Regions from separate parts of the Lysinibacillus sp. 10T31 genome, predicted to be linked through region 3. Evidence: riboswitches for the same ligand, from Rfam matches in the RefSeq annotation. Region 3 holds a riboswitch; each other region holds the start of a gene.
The links. Region 3 has a riboswitch for cobalamin ahead of mmgD (citrate synthase). Riboswitches for the same ligand answer to the same signal wherever they lie in the genome.

Region 1 (5,934 bases), on a different contig from region 3:
ATACGTATGATAAAAGGAGACTAAATTTTTTAAGCCTCCTCTCATTTTTTCTATAACGCTGCATTAATTGGTGTGACAGGTGGCATACAAACCCTAGTAAGAGGTATAGAATGTGCAGCCCAGCAAGCAGCGCAGCCAACAGATTTAACTAGCGGTCTTATCGTCTGTTTTCCAGCTGCTGAATGCGTTGATTCCCAATTTTTCTTGTTTTCATCTGACTTCATAGGAACACCTCCTCTATACTTTATACAAAACAATAGACCTGACATATTTTTATAAATATTAAATATCTCGCAGCCATTCTGCTTTGTAGTTTACAATCTAGCATAAAAAAAAAAAAAAAAATCCGTATTTCACGACATATAAATTCAATTTTCACAATTTTGTAATTTTTTTAAATGTAAAATGATTAAACCATGTACAAAATATAGGTTAATAAATATATCTATGCTAATGTATGGTTATATAAATTAAAAATGGGAGTGTTTGTATATGGTTAGACTTACACCAAAAGAGTATGAAGTATTGCAACGTGTCGCAGAGGATAAAACAAATAGTGAGATTAGTGAAGAATTAGGCATTGGAAAAAGAACTGTAGAGCATCACATATCCTCCATTATTCAGAAGTTTGGAGTAGAATCTCGTGTGGGAGCTGTTGTTACAGCGATTAAAAAAGGACTTCTGTAAAGATTTGCTTTCGAACTATGTAAGGCAAGCTTAAGACTCCCAGAATGCAGGAGGGAGTCTAGCTACCTATAAATAATCAGCGAGGGCCATTGACATTTCACTTTATTTTAATAGCTGCATAGCTTCCTCTAATGTAGTCATGTTTTTCATCATAGAGCATGCTGCGTCCAAAATAGGAAATGCTAAAGCTGCACCAGAGCCTTCACCCAATCGCATATTCATTTGTAGCATCGGTTCAATTCCGAGCATTTCAGCGGCAATTTTTGCACCTGGTTCTTCAGAGGCATGAGAAGGAATAATATAGTCTTTGACGTTTGGCTCAAGTTCGTATGCAATAAGAGCTGCAATAGTAGAAATAAAGCCATCAATAACAACTGGTTTTCGATGTGCGGCGGCAGCAAGTATTACTCCTGCCATAGCGCCTATTTCTAGCCCTCCAACTTTTGCAAGAATATCAATAGCATCATGACGATTTGGTTTATTTAATGCAATAGCATTGTAAATAACCTCTACTTTATGTGCAATCCCTCCTGGTCCAACTCCTGCACCGAAGCCTGTCACTTCATTCGGATGACACTCGTGAAGAACCGATAATATAGCAGCACTAGGTGTTGTATTACCGATACCCATTTCACCTGTCCCGAGTACATTTATCCCTTTTTTAACTTCTTCCGTAGCTACTTCAATTCCCACTTCAATGGATTGAATGGCTTCTTCCCTTGTCATAGCAGGTCCTTTTGCCATATTGTCCGTACCATATTTAATCTTTTTAATGATGACTCCAGCATCATGCGGAATATCCTCTTTTACGCCAACATCTACTGTGACAATTTTTGCATCTGTGATTTTTGCAATAGCACAGACACCAGTCCCTCCTCTAGGAAAATTTAATGTTTGAAAGACCGTCACATTTTGTGGATTAGGTGTTACCCCTTCATCACAAACACCATGATCTGCTGCACAGACAATTATCGCCTTATTATCAATCGCAGGAAATAGGTCTCCTGTAATTCCGGATAGTTGCACAGCAAGGGTCTCCAGTTTCCCCAAGCTTCCAGGAGGCTTGCAAAGTGCATCTATGCGTTCCCTTGCCTTCTCCATCATTTTGTTGTCAGCACTTTGAATGTTTTGAATCGTCTGTTGTAATAATTGCATGAAAATTTCCCCTTTCTTTTTTGCCCTTGTTACTCGAAGAATGATTTAGAGAAAAAAATAAAAAGCCTGTAGTTTATTCCATAACAAATAAACTACAGACTTTTCCATCGTCTATATAACCGAAGCAGATAGGCAGGTCTCCTGGCTCAATTTCAACATTTCATAGAACCTTCCCAGCACGATGCTAGTGGCATTCTCTATGAAACTCCCTTTTACAGTGGTGGGACCGCTAAAGCTTTTCACTTTATTCCCTATTCTCCCGCAATGGGCACCTAATGCTTTTATGTAATTACTTTAAATCTACGGCAAAGTGGTTTTTGTGTCAATGTTTTAATTTTTTAGAAAACATCACATACAATTAAAGAAGTGTTCCAACATGCCACAAAAATACTTCTAAATTTGGATGTCTGCAAGGGGTTTCTTGTTCGTTTACTACTGTGAAATTCGCTTTGTTTTATCTATTTCACTCAGAAATGTTGCGCCGAGTAATAGAATAGCTCCTATTATTTGTAGGGTCGCCATTTTCTCTCCTATAATCATCGTCGAAATCACTAATGATGTGAGTGGATCAATATAGCTTAAAATAGCTATACTTTGCCCTTTTAGATGACGCATTCCGAAAAAGAACAGAAGGAAGCCGATTCCAGCATGGACAATGCCCAATGCAATAAGTAAACTAAATGATTTTATATCGATTTGCATGACTTGAAACCCATTGGTCCCCAAAAGATAAAGCGCAAGGAATAACGCTGCTAAAGCAAGCTGAATAATCGCATTATCAGGTTCTTTTAATCCACGGATATATTTATTGGTGAATGTGACTATTGTATAGAAATAAGCTGCAACAAGCCCATATACAATACCGATATAATGTTCGCTCGTTTCGGTAGTTTGACTTTGAACGATAAAATACAGACCTACAAGAGCAACACAAACATAAAAAATTTTTCTTAATAATATTTTCTCTTTTAACACTATAGGTGACAAACAAATCACTAGTACTGGCGCGAAATAGTAGCTTAGAGCTGCATTTGCGATAGTTGTTTCCTTGTACGCTTGGAAAAGGAAAATCCAATTGCCGCATAAGGCAAAGCTCGAAAGTACCAATGGCCATTTATTTTGCAAAATAGTTGTTTTCGAAAACCTTTCTTTTTTAGATAGGAAAATCAAAAGTAAAAAACAAGAGCCAATGAGACTCATCCAAAAGGCAATTTCACTTGAAGGCAACTTAATGTATTTTGCAAAAACACCTACAGCTCTAAAAATAATCATCGATAATATAAAAGATAGTTTTCCGCTCATTTCTAATTCCTACTTTCTACATGTATATAGTCTTCGATATACAGTAGAATCTATCGAGAATTAGCAAGCTTTTATTGAATGCCTAAACAGCAGATTCTACTGTAAAGACATTGTTGGGGGTGCTATTGTCTGATACATACTAATCCCTCCTTGCACGTTGCTATCATAACACATTTTTACCAAATAATAGCGAACCACTTTAATCTTTCACCACCCGATTGTATAAGAAAAACCCTCGTATAAACGAGGGTTTCAATCGAACATTATTTAAATTCTAACTCTCCATCATAAGCAAGCATGCCGCCTTCAAGGTTTGTTACGTCAAAGCCTTGAGCTTCTAGGTATGCACAAGCATTTGCTGAACGACCGCCAGCCTTGCAAACGATAATGTATGGCTTAGAAGCATCTAATTCACCTAAGCGCTCAGGGATTGTCCCAAGAGCAATGTGTTGAGCACCAGGGATCATGCCTTGTGCTACCTCATCATCTTCACGAACATCAATAATATATAGGTCTTCGTTCGCATCTAATAGTTCTAATATTTCTGTTGTATCCATAGTTTTCATCTGTGTAGTCCTCCAATATGTCGATTTCCTCTTACATTATAGCCTGTAGGCAAAAAAACAGCTAGTGTCATGAACACTAACTGTTTTACTATAATGTTTCTATTCTTCTGTCTCTAAAAAATCTACTTGCTTTGCTGGAACAAATGTAGAAATAGCATGTTTGTAAATAAGGTGTTGCTTGCTTTCAGCATCTAGTAATAGTACTGTAAAATTATCATAAGATTTCACAGTTCCTTTTAACTGAAATCCATTTAATAAAAACACAGTTACAAAAACATTGTTTTTACGTAGATGGTTTAAGAATGTATCTTGCAAGTTAATTGATTTCATCAAAATGCCTCCTTATACTCTCTTTCTACCTCTTCATTCCTATAGTAGCATGTTCTACCAATTTGGCAATTAGTAATTTTTAGAAATTAATTAAAGTATTTCGTCATTATTAACAAAATATACATCCATTTTGTTTCGGAAGTATGTTAGTTGTCTTTTCGCATAGCGGCGAGAATTTTGCTTTAAACTATCAATGGCTTCTTCTAAAGAACATTTTCCATCTAGGTAATCATATAATTCCTTGTAGCCGATTGCTTGGATTGACTGCACACCTCGTAAATTTTGCTGCCATAAACCTTTTACTTCTTCTAAAAGCCCTTTTTCCATCATTATATCGACACGAAGGTTAATACGATCATAGAGCACTTCACGTGACATATTTTGCCCAAGCCCTATAATCACATGATTATAAAGTGGAACTTCTCCACGATTTTGAGCTTCGGATGCCTTTGAAACGCCACTAAGTTCAATCATCTCTAACGCTCGTATAACACGGCGAGTATTATTTGGATGAATTGTCTCAGCTGTTTGTGGATCAAGTTTTTTTAGCTTAGCGTGCATTGCCTCTGGACCCAATTTCTCTAGTTCTGCATAATAGGCTTTTCGTGCCGCCTCATCTACCTGCTCCTCTGTAAATTGAAAATCATAGAGTACTGCCTGCACATATAAACCTGAGCCCCCTACAATAATCGGTAGCTTACCGCGCGCCTGAATTTCTGCAATTTTAGCTCGTACTAATTTTTGATAGTCTGCTACTGAAAAAGACTCTGTCGGCTCTTTGAAGCTGAGTAAATGATGGGGTACACCCTCCATCTCTTCCTCAGTAATTTTCGCTGTACCAATATCTAAGCTTTGATAGATTTGCATGGAGTCACCGTTGATGATTTCGCCATTATATTTTTTTGCTAACTCAATGCTTAGTGCCGTTTTCCCAGAAGCAGTAGGTCCTACGATTGCTACGACCTCTGCCTGCTGTAATTTATCTTGTATCATATTTTTCTAACCACCGTAATAAAACTTGATAGACTGCCTCTTGATTGTCCTCGTTTAGGATTTCATGGCGCTTATCCTCAAATAAGTAAACCGTCACATCCTGTATGCCCGCTTCTGCCAATTGTTCTGCTACAGCGTATACACCTTGGCCTTGTTCTCCGACTGGATCCTTACTACCACTTATCAATAATATAGGTAAGTCTTTTTTTGTTTTTGCTATCTCTTTTTTACGATTTAACGACATAAAACCTGTTGTTAAATCCACAAAAAATTGATTTGTTGGAATAAAGCCGCAATACGGATCATCTATATATTTTTGTACTTCGTCCTCTGCTGAACATAACCAATCATAAGAAGTCTTCGAATTTGGGAACTGTTTATTAAAGCTTCCAAAGCTCAGCTTATTTAACAACTTACTCTCCGTCTCTTTACCAAGCTGTTTGGCCAATACTTTTGCTACTAAATTCCCCATCGTATGCAATGCTGTAACGTTTCCTGTTCCACAAAGAATCACATTATCCACTTGATCGCTGTACAATTGAATATATCTTCTAGTAATGAACGATCCCATACTATGACCAAATAAAATCAAAGGTACATCTGTAAATTGTTCATGCAATAATGTTACTACTTCATGTGCATCCTTTACGACGCGATCAAACCCATTATCTTCAGCAAAAAAACCTAGTGTGCCATTATAGGCTGCTGTTTCTCCATGCCCACGATGATCATGCATTGTCACTGCATAACCAGCTTCATTTAGGCTATTGGCAAATTTAACATAACGTCCACTATGCTCCGCCATACCATGCAGAATATGAATATGACCAATACATGGCTTCGTTGGCTTTAATGTTCGAGTAAACAGAAAATGGCCATCTGACATTTCAATATAACGCAT
Region 2 (5,934 bases), on a different contig from region 3:
TTTCGTTAAATTGCTTGCACATGTCGTTCATACGCTCCATTAGGATACCTGTAAATAAAAAGTACGGTAGCATAATGATTTTTTTGGCACCAAGCTTCACACAGCGCTCTATTCCTTCTTCTACACGTGGATCTGTGACACCCATAAATGCGCTTTCCACATACTGAACAGGGAGCTTTTCCCATAACAAACGTGTGATTTTATAAAAATCACCATTTGCAGATGGATCACTACCGCCTCGTGCAATTAATAAAACGGCTGTATCTTTATGTTCTTCTTCAGCACTAAAACCAATTTCTGCTAAACGGTCTTCTAAAATAGCAAATATCTCTTCATGGACACCGATTGTTTGACCGTATGTGAACGTTATATCTGGATAATGCTCACGCGCATGTTCGATTTCTGCTGGAATATGTAGTTTGGAATGTCCAGCATGAAGAAGAATAATCGGAATAACATGTACCTCTGTAGCACCCTTCTTCACACAGTTCGTAATACCTTCTTCAATGTTTGGCGAAGCGAACTCTAAAAAACATGTTTCTACTAAAAAGCTATCATCAATACGAGGTGTCATTTGCTCGATAAACGTGCGTACCTCGTCATTCCCTGCTGCTAAACGGCTCCCGTGGCCGACAAATAAAATTGCTTTCATCTCATTACCCCTCACTAGTCGCCGCATGGTGCGGGCTCAACTTTTATTTTTGAAGACATATCCTGATACGTAAAATGTAGAATCTTTTTCACACGCTTGAAGTATTTAAACAAACGTTCATTTGGATGCGCATTGGCTTTATATTCTTCGATAATGTCTGTGATAAGTGGTATTAGCTGATCAGGCTCTAACCCCTCAACAACTGGCTGGGCCGCATGTGCTGTACGACCAACCGGCTTGGCACCAATAAAAACATCAAATTTACTTTTACGATAAACAATGCCAATATCATCAAATACCGCTCGATAACACGCCATACCACAGCCGTTAAAGCCAATATTTAATGTTTTCGGTAACGACATACCACCAAGCTTTTCTTGAATCTCTTCAGCATATGGAATCGAATCAAACTTTTCTCCATAACAGAAGTCACAAGCCTTTAACGATAATACGTCACCAAGTGGTGCTAGTAAAAAGCCAACTTCCCGAAGTTTTGCGGTAATCGTTTCAGGCTCAGACGTTGGAATTTTCAAATGAATTTGATGGTCTGGTGTATACTCCATCGTTCCTTCTTCGCCAACTACCTCAGCTAACGTCATCATTTGTTGAGGACTAAAGAACTTATTGGCAACCCCAGGACTAACCGCTAATTCAAAAATAGATTCGATTTTTTGTTGAATACGCTTAGGCGTTACTTTCACCGCGCTTGTTCCCTTCACCATAGTAAGAGCAGCTGTCGCCATTTCAAGTGATGATTTTTTAGGCTTTGGTTGTGGTGTTATGGCTAAACTGGGCTTAATACGATTGGCATTAGGATCGGTCGCAAAATCATTTCGTGCCGCTCCTGTTTCTTGATTCATCGCCCATGGTTCATTTTCTTCCTTAAGTCGTTGATGTGGTCGTAACGGCTGTTTTTCCTCACCAAGTGTATATTTACGCTGATACCCACGTGGCGTAATCATTTTATTGTCGTAGAAGAATGTTGTTGAATTCCCGATAATAACCGTTGTTAACATGCCGATATCATGTTCAAGCATTTCTGCTAAAGTAGTCATCGTAATTTCCTGACGGTCACGATACGCGCTTTTCACAAGTCCAACCGGCGTATCTGGAGAACGATATTCCAATAAAATTCGTTGTGCCTCTACAATTTGTCTCGTACGACGTCCACTTTTCGGGTTATAAAGAGCAATAACAAAATCCGCCATTGCTGCCGCTTCCACTCGTTTTGCAATTAAATTCCAAGGTGTTAGGTGATCGCTTAAACTAATGGTACAGGCGTCATGCATAATGGGAGCACCTAGTAAACTTGCACATGAATTAATAGCTGAAATACCTGGAACAATTTCTACCTCGATACCAGTTGCTTCTGTCCAACCTAGCTCGATTAATACTTCATACACTAATCCAGCCATTCCATAAACCCCGGCATCTCCACTGGAAATGACCGATACGATACTTCCAGCCTCTGCTTGACGCACCGCTTCTTGTGCACGTGAAACTTCCTCTGTCATACCAGTACTAATAATCGACTTTGCACTAACTAAATCCTGAATCAGTTCAACATAAGTTTTATAGCCTATAATCATATGACTTTGTTGTAGTGCCTCCACAGCACGAGTCGTAATATGTTTAAAGTCTCCAGGGCCAAAGCCAACTACGAAAATCTTACCTTTTTGAGCCATTTTGTTACCCCTCTTTCACCTTTTCAATGCCTTTAATGGCTGTTGTTTGCGCTGTACGCTGCAACGAACCTTCACGCAATGTAAAAACATGCTCATTATGTAACGCTTCATGATTTAAATCTTGTACGAGTGCTCTCGCATGCTCCATCGTCGGCACACGGTACCAATTCCCCTGAGGATAAGCAATGACAACACAAGCATCCTTACACCTGCCATTACAGCGGGTCCTTGTCGTATGTATTTCCTTATCAAGCGCTAGCAACTGTATTTCATCACGGATTGCCTGCGTAATGTCCTCAGCATCTTTTTTCATACAGCTACTACCATTGCAAATAAAAAGATGTGTTTTCATCCCCTCTAAATTCCAAGTTGTCATAGTTGTTCTCCCCTCATTTGCTTTTAGGAAAAAGAAAAACCTTTACTCTAGTCGAAGAGTAAAGGTTTAGTAGAAGCCAAATAAAAACGAATATATACGGGTACTCGCTCTCGCTTCAACTTCTCCCTCCGAAAAGTTTGCATGCATCATCACATAAGCAGGTTTCCTGACTTAAGCTTCCTTTTACTTTCGCGCCTTCCTAGTTTTCACTAGTGGCATCTGCGATTTCATCAGCTATTACAGTAGCGGGGGCTGTATCGGACTTTCACCGATTTCCCTATTATCTTGAAAATATTCAAGCACTTATGGATATGTTTTATATGAATTTTTTTATATCAATTATGCCTCGGCATAATTCCGTGACATCCGCCGGAGGCTTAAAGTTCTTTCAGCGGATGTTTGGATACCCGCTGAAAAGTAGCTTAAATTCGCATTCATCTCACCATCTATAGAGGTAGGAGACATTTGCTGAAAGAATTTAAATGTAATAGAAAACTGTTTCTATCATAGCTTATTTTTTTAAAATTTCAACATTTCTTTCTAAAATTGTGACATTATTATTAATTTTTTTTGAGAAATGCGACATTTATTTTAGATTTATCCGAATTTTCGACATAGAGACTCAATTAAAAATTTTTTCATAAAAAGTATAGCATATATATGGAAAATCATGTTACACTTTGTCGTGAAATCTCACAACTTCATCTTTTTTCGGTGCGAATTGTTCATCATTTCGCTTAAAAGGGAAGCCGGTTCAAGTCCGGCGCGGTCCCGCCACTGTACTAGGGAGTTTTATAGATAATGTCACTGTCCAAAGGATGGGAAGGCCTATAAAACGTTGAACTAAAGCCAGGAGACCTGCCGAAAAATATGTGATCGTTTCAACCTACGAGGATGGGTGTGCGGCTTAGCAGATTAGAATTTTATTTGCTTTTTTAGCTATGCACTTTTCCAAAACGGAAAAGTGCTTTTTATTTTCATTCAGAAATTGTTTAGTTCGCATACTAATTCGAAATATTTTAATGAGGAGGAGAGATTTTTGAAATTTTCAGGTTGGAAGCTTAGTTATTTCTTATTGGCATTTTTATTCGTGCCAAACCGTGCATTTGCGATGCATATTATGGAGGGCTTTTTGCCAATTGAATGGGCGATTTTTTGGTGGGTCATATCGATTCCTTTTATTATTTTAGGATTACGTTCAATTCGTAAAACCATTGATGAAAATCCGGAAACAAAAATGATATTAGGGCTATCGGGTGCCTTTGCCTTTGTACTATCAGCCTTAAAAATCCCTTCTGTAACGGGGAGTTGCTCGCATCCAACTGGGGTTGGGCTTGGAACAGTTCTTTTCGGACCATTAGCGATGAGTGTTATCGGGACAATCGTATTATTATTCCAATCTTTACTTTTAGCACATGGTGGGCTTACAACATTAGGGGCAAACACCTTTTCCATGGCAATTATGGGCCCTATTATCGCTTACTATGTTTTTAAGGGCTCACAAAAAATAGGACTATCATTTTCCATCGCTGTCTTTTTAGCAGCAATGCTTGGTGACTTAGGAACCTATATTGTCACTTCTGTGCAATTAGCCCTTGCCTTCCCTTCTGAGGTCGGAGGCTTTATGGCTTCATTCACAAAGTTTGCAGGTATTTTTGCGTTGACGCAAATTCCTCTTGCTGTTAGTGAAGGAATTTTAACAGTGATCGTTATGAACTTCCTGAAAAAATACAATGTCAGTGAATTAAAAGCTTTACGTGTGTTCTCAGCAAAGGAGGCTCACTAAAATGAAAAAAAACTTACTGCTCTTAGCCATTGTTGTGTTACTAGCAATCGTCCCCCTGTTTATTCAAAAAGGTGCAGAATTCGGAGGGGCTGATGGCGAAGCGGAAGCAGCAATTAGTGAAATTGATGCTAGCTACGAGCCATGGTTTGAAAGCTTATGGGAGCCGCCAAGTGGTGAAATTGAAAGCTTATTATTCGCACTACAAGCTGCTATCGGAGCTGGATTTATCGGCTATTTCATCGGCTTAATGCGCGGCAAACATAAAGAGGGTTAAGCGATGTTACTCATTGATAAGTATGCTTATTTGAATAAATTAGCGTCTGTTCATCCGCTAGAAAAAATGACGTTATCCCTTGGACTGCTTATATTGTCGCTTATCATGAGAGATGAACGAATTTCACTCATTACATTTATTGTGATGAGTGCTTTTATCATTTTAGGCGCAAAAATTCCTACAAGATATTATGCAAAATTACTATTGCTACCTGGATTTTTTTTACTATCAAGTTTTGTATCCATTTTAATATCTATCGCGCCGGCAACTAACAAGCTTCCATCAAACATTTGGTCATTTTCTCTTCATAATTGGACTATTTTTGTCGGCAGTGCAAGCCTAGTAACAGCTCAGCAGCTTTTTTTCATTGTCCTTGGAAGCATTAGCTGTTTGTATTTTTTAATTCTCACAACATCAGTCCAATCCATTTGCTACGTTCTACGACAATGGCGACTTCCAACTCTATTTGTAGAGCTAGTAGAACTAACGTATCGTTTTATTTTTATCTTTTTAGAAAGTATGCAAAAAATTCATCTTGCCCAACAGGCCCGCCTTGGGTACAGCTCCCCTATGCAGTGGCTTCGCTCGGTATCAATGCTGATTACAGCTTTATTTGCCGAAATGTTCCAACGAAGTCGTGAACTAAACAATGCAATGGAAGCACGCGGTGGCGAAACTGTCTATTGGCAGGAGGATATTACCTATAACGTGAAAAATTGGCTAGGTATTACTACTATTTTTATACTCCTTATCATTTACGGAGGTTTTTTCTAATGACAGACTTATACTTTGATTTAACACATTTATCCTACGCTTATGCAGATGGAACTCATGCCTTAACGGATATTACACTTCAGATTCCAAAGGGAAAGAAAATTGCTTTACTTGGTCATAATGGGGCTGGTAAATCAACGTTATTTCAGCATTTAAATGGTATTTTGAAGCCTACTGCTGGAAGTATATCCTTTTGTGGCAAAGAACTTAACTATAGTAGAAAAGCATTAAAAGAATTGCGTCAACAGGTTGGCATTGTTTTTCAGGATGCAGACAACCAGCTTTTTTCTGGCACAGTTAAGCAAGATATTGCATTTGGGCCTCTGAATCTTGGCTGGACAACTGAAAAAATTGAAGAGAAAATTGCGTGGGCTGTCGCTCAAACCG
Region 3 (5,934 bases):
GAAAGAGGAGAAAAGTAGATTACCTTTCTCCTACTTTATTTCCTCTTTAGATAAGATGGTTTTCGCCAACTCACTATCTAATTCTTCAAATTTGTAATAGGAAATTGTTTCATATAATTCACTTCTAGTTTGCATATCCTCAATAGCTTCTTTCTGAGTCCCTGTGTTTTTTATTAAGTTAAAAACTTGTTCGTACGCTTTTGCTGCGACTCTCATGGATGTAACGGGATAAATAACCATTGAATAGCCCATTTTTTCAAACTCCTTAGCCGTATAATATGGAGTTTGTCCAAATTCAGTCATATTGGCTAATAAAGGAGCATCTAGCTCACTGGCAAATTGTCTAAACTCTTTTTCTGTTTGTAGAGCTTCTGGAAAAATAGCATCCGCCCCGGCTGCTACATAGGCTTTAGCTCTAATGATAGCCTGTTCTAAACCTTCTACAGACCTTGCATCTGTTCGGGCAACAATAACTAAAGTAGGCGCTACTTGTTTAATCATTTTTATTTTTTGTATCATTTCCTCTTGGGAAACGAGTGTTTTACCATTCAAATGACCACATTTTTTTGGAAGATTTTGATCCTCAAGCTGTACAGCAGCCACTCCTGCCTCTGCCATTTCACGAGCTGTACGTGCAACGTTTAATACACCACCAAAGCCAGTATCAATATCTACTAGCATCGGTAAATTAGTAGCTCGGATAATATCGCTAGCTCTCTGAGCAACTTCATTTGAATAAATCATACCTAAATCAGGTAAGCCTCTACTTGCCGTGTAGGCAGCTCCAGAAAGATATAATGCCTCAAAGCCTACATTTTTAGCCATTAAGCCGGCCATAGCATCATGAGCTCCTGGTATTTGTAAAATGGTTGAACGAGTTAAGAGTGCTCGAAACTGTTGTGCCATTTGTTTTTGTGAAACTACTTCGTTCACAATCCACGCCATCTATAAAAACCTCCCAATAATCAATTATGCTTGCACAAAGAACTCTTTTCTGATTCCGTGACATCCGCAGAAAGAAGTTAAACGAATAAATCTACAAATTCATGAACATAGCTATTTTCGACAAGCTCTTTATCAGCACAAATCTGATTAATTTTATTTAATTGTTTTTGAGAATAATGTGTATCAATGTTTTGCTGGAATTTATCAATGATTTGAGGGAATGCTTCCTCACGACGGAATCGGTGTCCTAAAGGATATTCACACTCAACAAGCTCTGATGATGTGCCATCTTTGTAATAAACTTGTACAGCATTGGCAATCGAGCGTTTTTCAGGGTCTAAGTAATCGATTGTATATTGTGCTTTTTCAACGACTACCATTTTATTTCTCAAGTCATCGATATGTGGATCTACGGCCACATCATCTTCATAGTGGTCTGCTGTAATGTCGCCATAGATGAGACCAATAGCTGTAATGTATTGAATACAGTGATCACGATCAGCTGGGTTATTGAGAGGTCCCTCTTTATCGATGATACGCATGGCAGATTCATGTGTAGTAATTTCAATTTTTTCAATTTCATTTAATCGATTTTTCACTTCATGATGTAAATGTACTGCACATTCAGCAGCGGTTTGTGCATGAAATTCGGCTGGATATGAAACCTTGAATAGAACATTTTCCATGACATAAGATGCAAGTGGTCTAGCAAGTTTTAATTCTTGTTTATTAAAGAGAACGTCTTGGAATCCCCAGCCAGGTGCTGATAAGGCAGTTGCATAACCCATTTCGCCCTTCACAGCCATCATGGCTAATTGCACTGCCCTGCTTGTTGCATCTCCAGCAGCCCATGATTTTCTAGAACCAGTATTAGGTGCATGTCGATATGTTCGTAGGCTTGAATTATCAATCCAAGCATTGGACAATGCATTAATAATTTCTTGATGAGAGCCACCTAATGCCTTTGTCACAACAGCTGTTGTCGCAATTTTGACAAACAGAACATGATCTAAACCTACACGATTTAAGCTGTTTTCTAGTGCTAGAATGCCTTGTATTTCATGGGCTTGTATCATCATTTCTAAAACGTCTTTCATTTTAAGAGGCTCTTTACCTTCTGCAATACGTACGCGACTCAAATAATCCGCAACAGCTAAAATGCCACCTAAATTATCTGAAGGATGTCCCCATTCAGCCGCAAGCCAAGTATCGTTATAATCCAACCAACGAATCATACAACCGATATTGAAGGCGCCTCTTACTGGATCAAGAACATAGGAAGTTCCCGGAACACGTGTACCATTAGGGACGACTGTACCTGGTACTACTGGACCAAGAAGTTTCGTACACTCAGGATATTGCAAGGCCAAAATGCCACAACCTAAAGTATCCAATAAAACATAACGTGCTGTTTCGTATGCTTCTTCACTTGTAATCGTTGTATTTAAAACGTAATCGGCTATATCAGTTAGTAATTGATCTGTCTTAGATATTTCATTTGTTTTAATCATCTATATCTTCCTCTCAGGCATAAATTTGATATACTAGTATACTGATGGACATTGTTCAGAATGCCCATCAGCTCTATGGCGAGTTGTTAAAACTTGATTATACCGATAATTCTTCAAGGTTATGACGCTCGCCAATATAATTGACACGAGGTCTAAATAATCTATTATTGTCATGCTGCTCTATCACATGAGCACATAAGCCGATAGTTCGTGAGCCGAAGAAGATTGGCGTATAAATTTCGATCGGCAAACCAAGCATGTAGTACACTGGTGCTGCATAATAATCTAAATTTGGGTACAACCCTTTTTTCTGTACCATTACTTTTTCACCAGCTTCACACATGTGATATAAGCGGTCATCCCCTTGCTCCAAACATAATTTGTACAAAGCCTCTTTCATAATTTGCGCTCTTGGGTCCATCTTTTTCATATATACACGGTGCCCAAAGCCCATAATCTTTTCTTTATTTTGTAGTTTGTTTTCCAGCAATGTTTCAAAGCCTTCAACTGTTTTGGCTTCAAGAAGCATATACATCACCGCCTCGTTTGCCCCGCCATGTAAATTACCTTTCAATGATGCGACAGCCCCAGTTAGAGCACCATACAAATCAGATTGTGTAGAAGCAATAACACGAGCCGTAAACGTAGAATTTGGCATCTCATGCTCACTATATAAAACGAGTGACTGATCAAAGATTCCTTCTTCTAACGCAGTTGGTTTTCTGCCAGTAATCATGTAATAAAAATTTGCACTATAGGAAAGCTGGCTATCAGGCTCCACGATATCTTGACCATTTAATACACGATAGCTATTTGCTACGATGTTGGGCATACCACCTAAAAGTCTATATGCTCTCGTCAAATTCATTTCAGTAGAACGATCGTTGATGTGCTGATCATAGCCTGCTAAAACAGAAATCCCAGTTCTAAGCCCATCCATAGCATGTGTCCCATTAGGCAATAACTTGAAAATTTGAAAAATCTCTTGTGGAACCTGATAATTAGATTTCAACTTGTCCTGTAAATCAGTCCGTTGCTCGATAGTTGGTATTTCTCCATGCAACAATAAGTAAACAATGTCTAAGTACGAATATCTCTGTGATATTTCAATCAAATCATAACCCCTTATTACAATTTGACTTCCTACAGTGTCTAAAAAAGATAGCTTTGTTTCAGCGGCAATGATGCCATCAAGACCTGGTGAATAATTTAACTCCATTCATTACAACCCCTTTGTTTAATTATTCTTGAAAGCGTTACCATTCAAACACGAAAGAACAACAAAAAAACAACTTCTACCCCTTTGAGAAGTTGTTAATCTACAAAAGCATGACAAAGCAAATAAACAGTGAATTTACATGAATTCACAAAGATCATGCAGTAGCTAACACCTCCCTATCCTCGTAGGTCAATTGATGCTTACCTTAGTGGCAGGTCTCCTGACTTATGATCAACGCTACGATAACACCTTCCCATTTTGACAAACAAAACAGTGGCCTTGTTATCGAACTCCTAAATACAGTTGCGGGACAGTGTTGGACTCTCACCAACTTCCCTTTTAATCAAATGGAATCAAAACCATTTGAACCACCAAAATTTAGCATATTCAATTTGTCTTTTTACCTTAACATATAGTTTTCAAAACAATCAATATAGTCGGAATTCAAAAAAACTTGATCATAATAAGCTATTTTTCATTTTTAAAGAACTATTCTATGTTTTTAAGCACTATTTCGTACAAAAAAAGATTGTTAATCAATACCAATGAAGCTATTTTTATTATTTGTGAGTAAAATAGAGGATTCATATTTTGAAAAAGCGAATATATTTTTTAATGAAAAGTATTAGGGGGCGAATATGGGGTATATTTCAGAATTAAGGAAACTTATCGGTAGTAGACCAATTATAAGCATCGGAGCGACAATTCTTGTGATAAACGATGATAAGAAAATTCTCTTTCAACATCGTTCGGATACGTTGGATTGGGGATTACCTGGGGGCTCGATGGAACTAAACGAAACTTTAGAAGAAGTTGCTAGCCGTGAGCTCTATGAAGAAACAGGACTCGTGGCCAATGAATTTGACTTGATTGGTGTTTTTTCGGGACCAGATTATTATTTCCAATATCCAAATGGGGATGAAGTCTATACAGTCATTCATCTTTATGTTGCTAAAAATGTAAGTGGTGTATTGGAGAAAAAGGATGATGAGAGTTTGAACCTTGCATATTTCGGTGAAAATGAGCTCCCAGATAATATGGAAAAGAGAACAAAAAATCTATTAGACAATCTAGAGGATAAATTGTGGGATTTAGGTAGTTCTTTTGCAAGTAAATAAACATTTGCTACGGATCCTACGCCTGATTGGAACGTTGCCGGCATTGATCAACTACATCATCAAAGGGCTTGTTGCTAAAATCCTCAGCCAGCCGTTGGTATGTTTTCTTTATATCTTTTTTTGTCATTTGCGGGAGGTAGCCAATGAGTTCATCAATGCTTATATTAAAATAGGTTGCCAATTGTGGTAGCAGGGTGATATCCGGATAGCTTTGAGCCGTCTCCCATTTGGAAACGGAAGCCTTTGATACACCGACATACTCAGCAAGTTTATCTTGTGTAATACCTTTTTCTTTTCTATTTGCTGAAATAGCTTTTGCAATACTTATTTCTCTCATCATTTTCACTCCCTATACTATTATTAAAATGCATTTTATCGTCAATTCCAATGGAGTTATATTTTATTTTAGTAGAAAAAATCAACCACAAGGCAACAAATCTAGTGATACACAAAATCCATTTCAGCATTTGTAAACACTTTTTGTATATTGCTATAGTGAATATTTTTCAAATGACATAACCAATACAATAACACTATATTCTCTTATCCTACGGTTCGAACAATACTTGAATGGAGTGTAATTTACGGTCTTACTATTTTGTACATATAAATGGTTGATGGGGGTTTTTTAACTACATCCTAAAATTGAAGAAATAATAATGTTCTAATGAATGGTCATTTCAAACAGGGTAAGCTTAACTTAGTTGTAACGACTTAATAAAACTAAAGTTTGTTAAGTTCCACAGTCATTACATATAGATTACCCAGAAAAGTAAAAATACTTGACCAGACAAACCGTCGCCCCAGTATTAAACTGGGGTTTTTTGTTTTTTTCTAATCAAGTATAAGCTTTTCGGAACCGCCATCTGTCATACAAAAAAGATTCTTTTGATTCATACCTCCGGAGTACCGAATGGCATCAAAAGAATCCTTTTATTGTATTTTGTATATACAATTTAAATTATTATAAAGTAAAAGCTAATTTTCTCTGTATTGTAAGCGAGAAAATTAGCTTAATCTTCATAATATCAATCTGTTGGTCGGTGTATTCTAATTATAGTCTAACCTTAACCTCAGTACCGTCCTTAGCTTTGACATCAACTAGCACGATCCCCTTATAATTCTTCAGTTCCTTAACGAT

Region 1: linked by a shared signal. The riboswitch ahead of cobT (nicotinate-nucleotide--dimethylbenzimidazole phosphoribosyltransferase) and the one ahead of mmgD (citrate synthase) in region 3 are both predicted to bind cobalamin.
Region 2: linked by a shared signal. The riboswitch ahead of AC1DCY_RS03140 ((2Fe-2S) ferredoxin domain-containing protein) and the one ahead of mmgD (citrate synthase) in region 3 are both predicted to bind cobalamin.

Annotation. Positions count from the first base shown of each region.
Region 1 covers NZ_JBFTHS010000035.1:42,476-48,409, forward strand. The annotation lists gene skfA (sporulation killing factor) at 51-224, opposite strand; gene AC1DCY_RS18910 (response regulator transcription factor) at 493-687, shown strand; gene cobT (nicotinate-nucleotide--dimethylbenzimidazole phosphoribosyltransferase) at 790-1,842, opposite strand; cobalamin riboswitch at 1,957-2,133, opposite strand; gene AC1DCY_RS18920 (DMT family transporter) at 2,275-3,144, opposite strand; gene AC1DCY_RS18925 (rhodanese-like domain-containing protein) at 3,408-3,710, opposite strand; gene hfq (RNA chaperone Hfq) at 3,810-4,040, opposite strand; gene miaA (tRNA (adenosine(37)-N6)-dimethylallyltransferase MiaA) at 4,131-5,033, opposite strand; gene AC1DCY_RS18940 (alpha/beta fold hydrolase) at 5,020-5,934, opposite strand.
Region 2 covers NZ_JBFTHS010000003.1:146,321-152,254, forward strand. The annotation lists gene AC1DCY_RS03130 (sirohydrochlorin chelatase) at 1-652, opposite strand, end outside; gene cobJ (precorrin-3B C(17)-methyltransferase) at 667-2,337, opposite strand; gene AC1DCY_RS03140 ((2Fe-2S) ferredoxin domain-containing protein) at 2,342-2,713, opposite strand; cobalamin riboswitch at 2,853-3,034, opposite strand; cobalamin riboswitch at 3,409-3,593, shown strand; gene AC1DCY_RS03145 (energy-coupling factor ABC transporter permease) at 3,753-4,499, shown strand; gene AC1DCY_RS03150 (energy-coupling factor ABC transporter substrate-binding protein) at 4,501-4,773, shown strand; gene cbiQ (cobalt ECF transporter T component CbiQ) at 4,777-5,547, shown strand; gene AC1DCY_RS03160 (energy-coupling factor ABC transporter ATP-binding protein) at 5,547-5,934, shown strand, end outside.
Region 3 covers NZ_JBFTHS010000012.1:83,161-89,094, reverse strand. The annotation lists gene prpB (methylisocitrate lyase) at 31-945, opposite strand; gene AC1DCY_RS09245 (bifunctional 2-methylcitrate dehydratase/aconitate hydratase) at 1,023-2,456, opposite strand; gene mmgD (citrate synthase) at 2,554-3,675, opposite strand; cobalamin riboswitch at 3,869-4,063, opposite strand; gene AC1DCY_RS09235 (NUDIX hydrolase) at 4,314-4,793, shown strand; partial or broken gene AC1DCY_RS09230 (helix-turn-helix domain-containing protein) at 4,831-5,130, opposite strand; gene AC1DCY_RS09225 (hypothetical protein) at 5,848-5,934, opposite strand, start outside.